DNA from 4 places in the Lysobacter sp. CA199 genome. Region 3 is predicted to be linked to each of the others. Evidence: riboswitches for the same ligand, from Rfam matches in the RefSeq annotation. Region 3 holds a riboswitch; each other region holds the start of a gene.

Region 1 (2,194 bases), on a different contig from region 3:
AGGTGCCGCGCAGGCCGAGTTCGAAGCTGCGCGAGGTCTCCGGCGACAAGTCCGGATTGCCGTAACCGGGGTAATACAGCTCATTGAAGGTCGGCGCCTTGAACGCGGTACCGTAGCTCGCGGTCACGCGCAGGCGATCGGTGAAATCCCAACCCCACAACACGCTGCCGGTGGTTTGCCCGCCGAACTGGCTGTCGTCGTCGCGACGCAGGCTGGCCTGCAGCGACTGAGCCCCGAAATCGCCCTGCCACTGGCCGAACGCGCCGCGCAGGATGCGGCGATCGCGCGCGTATCGGGTGTTGCTTTCCACTTCGTCGCGCTGCCAATCGAAGCCGCCACTGAATACGTTGGATCCGAAGCTGAAATCCCCCTGCACCGAACCCAGGCGCCGGCGCGTATCGAACGTGCTCGAATACCGGCCGTCCTTGTAGTTGTCGCTCAGGTCCTGGCTCTGACCGGCATTGAAGCTCAGCGCGACGCGATCGCTGGGCCGGTATCCCAGCTTGGCGCCGAACACCTGCTGCACGGTGTCGGCCTGATTGTTCTGGCTGCCGTCGTACTGGTTGTTGCCCTGCGCGCGGAACACCCGCGCTTGCGCGTCCCATCGCTCGTTGAAGCGGTAGCCGCCCTGCGCGGTCAGCGAGCTGTTGCGGTAGCCGTCGCGATCGGGCGAATGGGTGAAGCAGCCCGCGCCGCCCGGCGAGGGTTTGCCGCGGCAGGCGTTGATGCCGTCGGTGTCCTCGTGCGCGGCGTTGATCGAGTACCAGGCGCGCTCGCCCTTGCCGGCGACGCCGGCCGAAGCGCGATGGGTCCGGTTGCTGCCGATCGACGCGCTGAAGTTCGGCACGAACGGACCCTGCGGTCGCCGGGTGAATATCTGGATCACCCCGCCGATGGCCTCGGAACCGTACAGACTGGAGAACGGGCCGCGCACGATCTCCACCCGTTCGATCTGCTCGACCGGAATGTCCTGCAGCGAGGCGCCGCCGCTGGTCGCCGAACCGAGCTTGATGCCGTCGACCAACACCAGCACGTGGTCCGATTCGGTGCCGCGCAAGAACAGCGAAGTGGATTTGCCCGGACCGCCGTTGTTGGCCAGCGAGGCGCCCGGCGTGCCGCGCAGCAGATCCGGCAGCGAGGCCGGCTGCAGGCGCTCGATTTCGGCCCGGTCGATCACCGTGACCGCGGCCAGGGTGGCGTCCTGGGTTTGCGCGGTGCGCGTGGCGGTGACCACCACCTGATCCAGGTCGACCGCGGCCGGCGCGGCCTGCGCCGCGAACATCGCCGACATCAACGCCGCGGACAAACCCGCGCGCATCCGCGGGCCCGCGCCGGTCGCGCGGGAGGAAACGAATTCAACGGACGCAATCACTGGCAAATCTCCAAGGCCGCGCCTCACCCGCGCGGACCAGACAGGGTCGGGACACGCGGAGAGCAGCCAGGAGAGACGCGCAAGCGCACGATCCCCGAGACGCAGGCCCTCCGCCTGTCGGTTCACGCTCTGGGCCGGTCTCCGGGCTCGCGAGCGGAATCGACCGGTCCGATCCTGCGGACCCGATTCCCGAACCGCGCCTTCCCGTGCCTGAGCACAGTGGCCATTGCGGTGCGTTGACTCGCCTACCGTTGCGGGGGCAGCTCCGGCATGAGCGCGTTGGCAGACCAGCGCGCGACCGGATTCCCGTTTCAATCGCCGGACTGTGCCGGCGATCACCTTGAGCGCGGGCATCTTAACAGTGCGTCCGTATGCCAACGCCAGGGTATGGGACTCAAACAGGCATGCGCGCAGGCGTATTGGCACATTTCAGACGCGTCTGATTCATTCTCCCGGGCCGGTCGCGGACGATGCCTGCCATCCCAGCACACCCGAGTCATTCGCCATGAGTGCCCCCGACTTGCGTTTGAGCACCGCCCCGATCGTCCGCAGCGTGGTCATCGGCGCCCAATCCGGGATCGGCCGCGCGGTGTCGGCGCGCCTGTCGCGCCGTCGCGGCGAGCTGATCCTGGCCTGCGGCGACCTGGACCGGCTCGAAGAATCCGCCGAGACCCTGCGCCCTCTGGCCAAGTCGCCGATCCAGACCCACCAGGCTCAGCTCGAAGACCGCGACAGCCTGCGCCGCCTGTTCGACCGGACCGGCCAGATCGATCATCTGGTCATCGCCGCCAGCGCGCCAGCGCCCGGCCGGCCGCTGGCCGA
Region 2 (2,194 bases), on a different contig from region 3:
TCGAATCCGCGTCCGGGGTCCGCTCGTCGTCGTTTAGCTGGAGACACCCATGTCGATCGTTCTGTTGCGCGGGCCCAAGCGCCCCAACGGTATGTTCCGCGATCAATGCGACATCGATCGCCTGCTGCTGGTGCAGCTGATCATTCGCGCCAACCGCGCAGGCCGCCGCATCGCCGTGCACAATCTGGCCAGCGACAAAGCCCTCGTCGCCGCGATCGGAGCGCTGCGCACGCCGCAGACCGAGGCGATCTTGCTCGACACCGGTGCCTGCGTGCGCGACCGCCGCATCGTCCAGGCGCTGCAATCGAGCGCGTTGCCTTTTGTCGAGATTCGGCCCAGCCATCTTGCCGACGCGCGCTTGTGCGAACCCGAAGGCATCGAGAACCGCATCGCTCTGGTGCGCGGCGTGCAATCGCAGACCTATGTGCTGGCGCTGTCGATCGCATTGGAGCATCTGTGCCGCGGTTCGATGGACGACGCTCGCGCGATGGCGTGCTGATATCGCGTTCGCGCCGGATCGTCGCGGCGAGCCTCGACCGCGGATCGAGCGTCCGCGTCGCGAGCGGGCCATTCACAGTTGCACGCCGACGTGCACGAAAGTGGCGGCCCGCGAGGCCGACAATCGCATCCGATGGCATCGATGAACGCGTCGGACACGTTGAACTGAATGTGTGACACCGCGATGCTGCTTGTCCGCGACCATGGCCAAGCACTACACTCCGCCAGCCACAGGTGCCTTGCCGTCGGTCCATACCGGCACGCAGGGTGAAACGGGAAGCCGGTGCGGACGTGATCGTCCAATTCCGGCGCTGCCCCCGCAACGGTAGGCGAGAACACCCGACGTAACCACTGCGCTCGCGCGGGAAGGAGTCGGGGTGATGCCACGGCATCGCTCGCAAGCCCGGAGACCGGCCCGTGGCGGACATCGGGAGATGTCCTCCTCGGGTGTTGCGGCGGGCAACCGGACGAGCTGATGCGATGCGGCGTCCGTTTGCCCTCGTCTCGCCTTGTCTGATGTCTCCGCGGCACCCGCTTTCGCGGGTGTGCGATACGGAGACCGACCATGAACGAGATGCATCGCGTTGCGACCCAGGTCGCGACGGTCAAACTTTTGATCGACGGCGAGTTCGTCGAATCCACCAGCACCCAATGGCGCGACGTCGTCAATCCGGCGACGCAGGCGGTATTGGCGCGCGTGCCGATGGCGACCGCCGATGAAGTGAACGCCGCGGTCGAGGCCGCCGCGCGCGCCTTCAAGACTTGGCGCAAGACCCCGATCGGCGCGCGCGCGCGGATCTTCCTCAAGTATCAGCAATTGATCCGCGAGCACATGAGCGAGCTCGCCGCGATCCTCACCGCCGAGCAGGGCAAGACCTTGCCCGACGCCGAGGGCGACGTGTTCCGCGGCCTGGAAGTGGTCGAACACGCCGCGGCGATCGGCAATCTGCAATTGGGCGAGTTGGCCAACAACGTCGCCAATGGCGTGGATACCTACACGCTGCTGCAACCGCTCGGCGTGTGCGCCGGCATCACCCCGTTCAATTTCCCGGCGATGATTCCGCTGTGGATGTTCCCGATGGCCATCGCCACCGGCAACACCTTCGTGCTCAAGCCCTCCGAACAGGACCCGCTGGTGACCATGCGTCTGGTCGAACTGGCGTTGCAGGCCGGCGTACCCAAGGGCGTACTCAACGTCGTGCACGGCGGCGAGGAGGTGGTCAACGCGATCTGCGATCACCCCACGATCCAGGCGGTGTCCTTCGTCGGATCGACCAAGGTCGGCACCCATGTGTATCGGCGCGCCACGCTCGCCGGCAAGCGGGTGCAATGCATGTTGGGCGCGAAGAACCACGCCGTGGTGCTGCCCGACGCGAACAAGGAACAAACCCTCAACGCCATGGCCGGCGCCGCATTCGGCGCGGCCGGACAGCGCTGCATGGCCGCGTCGACCGCGGTGTTGGTCGGACAGGCGCGCGAGTGGATTCCCGAACTGGTGGCCAAGGCGCGCACGCTCAAGGTCAACGCCGGCACCGAGCCCGGTACCGACGTGGGACCGGTGATTTCCTGCGCCGCGCGCGAGCGCGTCGAGGGCCTGATCGCCTCGGGCGTGGAGCAGGGCGCGGTGCTGGAACTCGACGGCCGCAAGCCGACGGTTCCCGGTTACGCGCAAGGCAATTTCGTCGGGCCGACGATC
Region 3 (2,194 bases):
GGCGGCGCGGCCGGCACGCGCGGCGGCGACGGCGTGGCCGGACGCGGTGGCGGTGGCGGTTGCGACGGCAAGGGCGGAGGCGTCGCGGCCGCGGCGGCGGGCGTCGCCGGCAGCGGTGGCGGCGACGCGACCGACGGGGGCGTCGCGGCGGCCGGTACCGCGCCGGCCTGCGGCCGCGCGGGAGCCGCCGGAGCCGGCGGCGCTTCGCGCGCGATCCGCTCAGCCAGGGTCTCCTCGGAGCGGTCATGTGCCACGGGGATGGTCGCGGCCACACGCAGTTGGGCCAGGGTGCGTTCCAGCCCGCTCACCCGGGATTTCAATCCGGAGATCTGGACCAGGGCGACGATGAGCAACACCGGCACCAGCAGCAAACCCAGTACCAGCAAGACAATCAGTGCTTCCATCACAGTTCCCCGTTCCTTATGAGCGGCACGTTACACCAAGGCGCGGCGGATGGAGGGCCCGTCTTCACCCGCTATATACATCATTCATTCACCACATATCGCGTTGACGAAATCGAACAACCCCACTATGTTGTGTGCGTCGGTGCCGATTTTGCGATCGGCTGAAAAGGGAAGCCGGTAGGGACGCGCCCGCGAGCATTCGCGGCGGGGTCCGAAGCCGGCGCTGCCCCGCAGCGGTGTGGGAAACGAACGGGTCATGGCACTGGGCGTTAAGCCTGGGAAGCGACCCCGGTAGGAGGAACGAGCAAGCGGGCAAAGAAAAGTGAGATTCGGGTCGCCACTCGTCGCTCACTTCTCTTTGCCCGTTTCTCGCTCCGAGTCCCGAGCCCGAAGACCTGCCGACAGCCGCGCGTCGCACAACCGCGCGGTACCGGCCCAAAGGAGTCTTCGGAGGAAGACGGCCGGTGTCGCAGCACGACGGAGCACCCGTCGCGCCCGTACGTTCCGGCGCCATGCGCGGAGCGGACCGTCCCGGACCTCGCGTCTCGGGCCGTGCGACACCCAGCCAGCACGCTTCCAAGCTCTGCGCCCGCGGGGGCACGGCCGTGCCATCGGTGACACCGCGCGTGCGGTTCGTCGTCGCTGGCGCGTCCGCGTTCTCCGCACCGTGCACCCACGTCCCGGAGTAATGCCATGACCACACTCGCATCCGATCCGTCCGTCGCCCCCGCCACGGACGCCGCCCCCTCTTCCGCCGCCAAGCCGGCCGCAGCCCGTACCGCGCAAGACGCGCCCGGCTTCGCCCTGACTCCGCCCGCGGCCAACCTGACCATGAGCGTGACCAAGCGCAACGGTCGCCGCGAGCCGGTCGATCTGAACAAGATCGTGCGCGCGGTGACCCGCAGCGGCGAGAACTTGTACGCGATCGATCCCATGCGAGTGGCCACCCGCACCATCTCCGGCCTGTACGACGGCGCGACCACGCAGGAACTCGACGAACTGTCGATCCGCACCGCCGCCCTGCTGACCGCGGAAGAACCCGAATACGGCCGCCTCGCCGCGCGCCTGCTCGCCGGGGTGATCGAGAAGGAAGTCGCCGGCATCGAGATCCACGCGTTCTCGCAATCGATCCAGCGCGGCCATGAGCTGGGCCTGATCAACGAGCGCCTGGTGACCTTCGTCCAGGCCAACGCGCGCAAGCTCAACGACGCCATCGACCGCAGCCTCGACGCCAAGTTCGATTACTTCGGCCTGCGCACGCTCTATGACCGCTACCTGCTGCGCCATCCGACCGCGCGCACCGTCATCGAGACCCCGCAGCAGTTCTTCCTGCGCATCGCCTGCGCGCTCAGCGAAGATGTCAGCGACGCGCTGGCGCTGTACCGGCGCATGGCCCAGCTCGACTACATCCCGTCCTCGCCGACTCTCTTCAATGCCGGCACGACGCATGAGCAGCTGTCGAGCTGCTTCCTGCTCGATTCGCCCGACGATTCGCTGGAAGCGATCTACAAGCGCTACATGGACGTGGCCAAGCTCAGCAAGTTCAGCGGCGGCATCGGCCTGAGCTATACGCGCATCCGTTCGCGCGGCTCGCTGATCCGTTCCACCAACGGCCTGAGCAACGGCATCGTGCCGTGGCTGAAGACCCTCGATGCCTCGGTCGCCGCGGTCAACCAGGGCGGCAAGCGCAAGGGCGCGGCCTGCGTGTACCTGGAGCCGTGGCACGCCGACGTCGAAGAATTCCTGGAACTGCGCGACAACACCGGCGACGAAGCGCGCCGCACCCACAA
Region 4 (2,194 bases), on a different contig from region 3:
GCGTGTTCGATCTGGACAGCCCGGTGCCGGCGCGTTTCGACGCCGACGATCAGGCCGGACTGGAAACGTTGGCGCGGGTCTATGTGGAGTCGCTGGCATGAGCACTGCACCGAAGATGCGCAACATCGGGCCCAAGAGCGCGGCCTGGTTGCGCCAGGTCGGCCTGCGCACGCACGAGGACATCGCCGCGGTCGGCACGGTCGAGGCGTTCATGCGGGTCAAGCGCGCCGGCTTCAAGCCGACCTTGAACCTGCTCTACGCGATCGAAGGCGCGCTGCTGGACTGCCATTGGCAGGAGATCAGCGACGAGCGCCGCCAGGAACTGATCCTGGCCGCCGAAGCGGCCACCGCGCTGCTGCCGGCGCCGCGCAACAAACCGGCCGCCGCGCCGGTGCACACCACAATGCATGCGCAGGAACGCGAGGAAGAGCCTTCCGGATTCGGAGGCGGCTATCAGCGTGACGGCGATGGCGAGCTCGATGGGCCGGCCGACGAGGACGCGCCCGGTGGGCGCGACGAGGACGACCACCGCGATTGAAGGCGCCAAGCGGTCCGCTCCTGTGTAGGAGCGGCGCGAGCCGCGACCGCGGCAAGGCAACTACGATGTAACTGACGACGCGGGCGGACACCCTGCGGTCGCGGCTCGCACCGCTTCTACCGTGGGCTTCGGCCGCTGTCCGGGCGGTGCGTCCCCACATCGCGTACACTGCGCCCGCTTCGAGGTGACCCCACGGCCCAGCCGCCGGGGTTGAAACGGGAAGCCGGTGAAGCGCTCAGGTCCGGTCGGAGAGTCCGACCCGCCCCGCCCATTCCGGCACTGCCCCCGCAACGGTAAGCAAGTCAGGTCGCGGCCACCGCCACTGTGCACAGTCACGGGAAGGCGCCGCGTCCGGGAACCGACGCCATCGGTTCTGCTTGCGAGTCCGGAGACCGGCCTCGACGCGCCACAGGTTGCGATGCGGAGGGCATTGCGGCGGCGGCAGCGTCTTCGCGCGCTGGTTCGCCTGCCTATATCTCCCTTTCCACGCCGCCGCCCATTAGCCGTTTGTCGTCGCGCGCTGGATCGCGCGTGCGCTGGAGTCCCCACATGCGTTGCCTGAACCTGTCTTTCGCCATTGCCTGCGCGCTCGCGCTGCCGGCCACCGCCCTCGCCGCGCCCGCCGGCGATGCCACCGATCTCGATCAGGTCGTGGTCACCGCCAACCGCACCGCAGTCAGCGTCAACGATCTGCTGACCCCGGTCGATGTGCTCGACCGCGCCGATATCGAACGCAGCCAGGCGCGCGATCTCAACGATCTGCTGCGCGGCCGCGCCGGCATCACCCTGGCCAACCAGGGCGGTCCCGGCAAGCTGACCACGCTGTTCCTGCGCGGCAGCGAATCCGATCACGTGCTGGTGTTGGTCGACGGCATCCGCATCGGTTCGCCGACCTCGGGTCTGGCGGCGCTGCAGGATCTTCCGCTGGAACTGATCGACCGGATCGAAATCGTGCGCGGCCCGCGCTCGAGCCTGTACGGCGCCGACGCCATCGGCGGCGTGATCCAGGTGTTCACCCGCCGCGAACGGCAGGGCTTCGCCCCGCGTGTGCACGCCGGCGGCGGCAGCAACGGCACCGTCGAATTCGGCACCGGCTTCGGCGGCCGCAGCGGCGGCAGCTGGTTCGGCGCCGACTACAGCTTCCGCAAGACCCAGGGCATCAACGCCTGCCGCGGCGCCGGCTTCCCGGTGTTCGCCGGCTGCTTCACCGACGAGCCCGACCGCGACGGCTACGAGAGCCACGCGCTGTCGCTGCGCGGCGGTATCGAGTTCAACGAGCAGTGGAGCATCGAAGGTCAGGCGCTGCGCGTGGAAGGTCAGAACGAATACGACGGCAGCTTCGGCAATTATTCCGAAACGATCCAGCAAGTGATCGGCGGCAAGCTCATCTGGAAGCCGTCGGAAAGGATCAACGTGCAGTTGAGCGCGGGTCGCAACGTGGATGCTTCCGACAACTACGATCTCCTCCCCCGTGCGTTCCCCACCGGCACTATTTTCGATCGTCCGCTCAGCTATTTCCGGACCGATCGCGACAGCGCGACGTTGCAGGCCGATTTCAACCTCTTCGACGGCCACGTGTTGAGCGCGGGCTTCGATTGGCTGCGCGACCGAGTCAACAGCGACACGTCCTACGATGAAATCGAACGCGACAACAAG

The links. Region 3 has a riboswitch for cobalamin ahead of ACTOWJ_RS19355 (ribonucleoside-diphosphate reductase subunit alpha). Riboswitches for the same ligand answer to the same signal wherever they lie in the genome.
Region 1: linked by a shared signal. The riboswitch ahead of btuB (TonB-dependent vitamin B12 receptor) and the one ahead of ACTOWJ_RS19355 (ribonucleoside-diphosphate reductase subunit alpha) in region 3 are both predicted to bind cobalamin.
Region 2: linked by a shared signal. The riboswitch ahead of ACTOWJ_RS24380 (CoA-acylating methylmalonate-semialdehyde dehydrogenase) and the one ahead of ACTOWJ_RS19355 (ribonucleoside-diphosphate reductase subunit alpha) in region 3 are both predicted to bind cobalamin.
Region 4: linked by a shared signal. The riboswitch ahead of btuB (TonB-dependent vitamin B12 receptor) and the one ahead of ACTOWJ_RS19355 (ribonucleoside-diphosphate reductase subunit alpha) in region 3 are both predicted to bind cobalamin.

What each region holds. Positions count from the first base shown of each region.
Region 1 covers NZ_JBQJIL010000008.1:88,117-90,310, reverse strand. Annotated here, with positions in the region: gene btuB (TonB-dependent vitamin B12 receptor) at 1-1,318, opposite strand, end outside; cobalamin riboswitch at 1,488-1,730, opposite strand; gene ACTOWJ_RS15460 (SDR family oxidoreductase) at 1,878-2,194, shown strand, end outside.
Region 2 covers NZ_JBQJIL010000014.1:157,969-160,162, reverse strand. Annotated here, with positions in the region: gene ACTOWJ_RS24385 (hypothetical protein) at 50-499, shown strand; cobalamin riboswitch at 728-931, shown strand; gene ACTOWJ_RS24380 (CoA-acylating methylmalonate-semialdehyde dehydrogenase) at 1,073-2,194, shown strand, end outside.
Region 3 covers NZ_JBQJIL010000010.1:177,988-180,181, forward strand. Annotated here, with positions in the region: gene ACTOWJ_RS19350 (DUF2339 domain-containing protein) at 1-404, opposite strand, end outside; cobalamin riboswitch at 528-821, shown strand; gene ACTOWJ_RS19355 (ribonucleoside-diphosphate reductase subunit alpha) at 1,236-2,194, shown strand, end outside.
Region 4 covers NZ_JBQJIL010000005.1:184,248-186,441, forward strand. Annotated here, with positions in the region: gene ACTOWJ_RS10350 (GAF domain-containing protein) at 1-101, shown strand, start outside; gene ACTOWJ_RS10355 (TfoX/Sxy family protein) at 98-538, shown strand; cobalamin riboswitch at 704-953, shown strand; gene btuB (TonB-dependent vitamin B12 receptor) at 1,088-2,194, shown strand, end outside.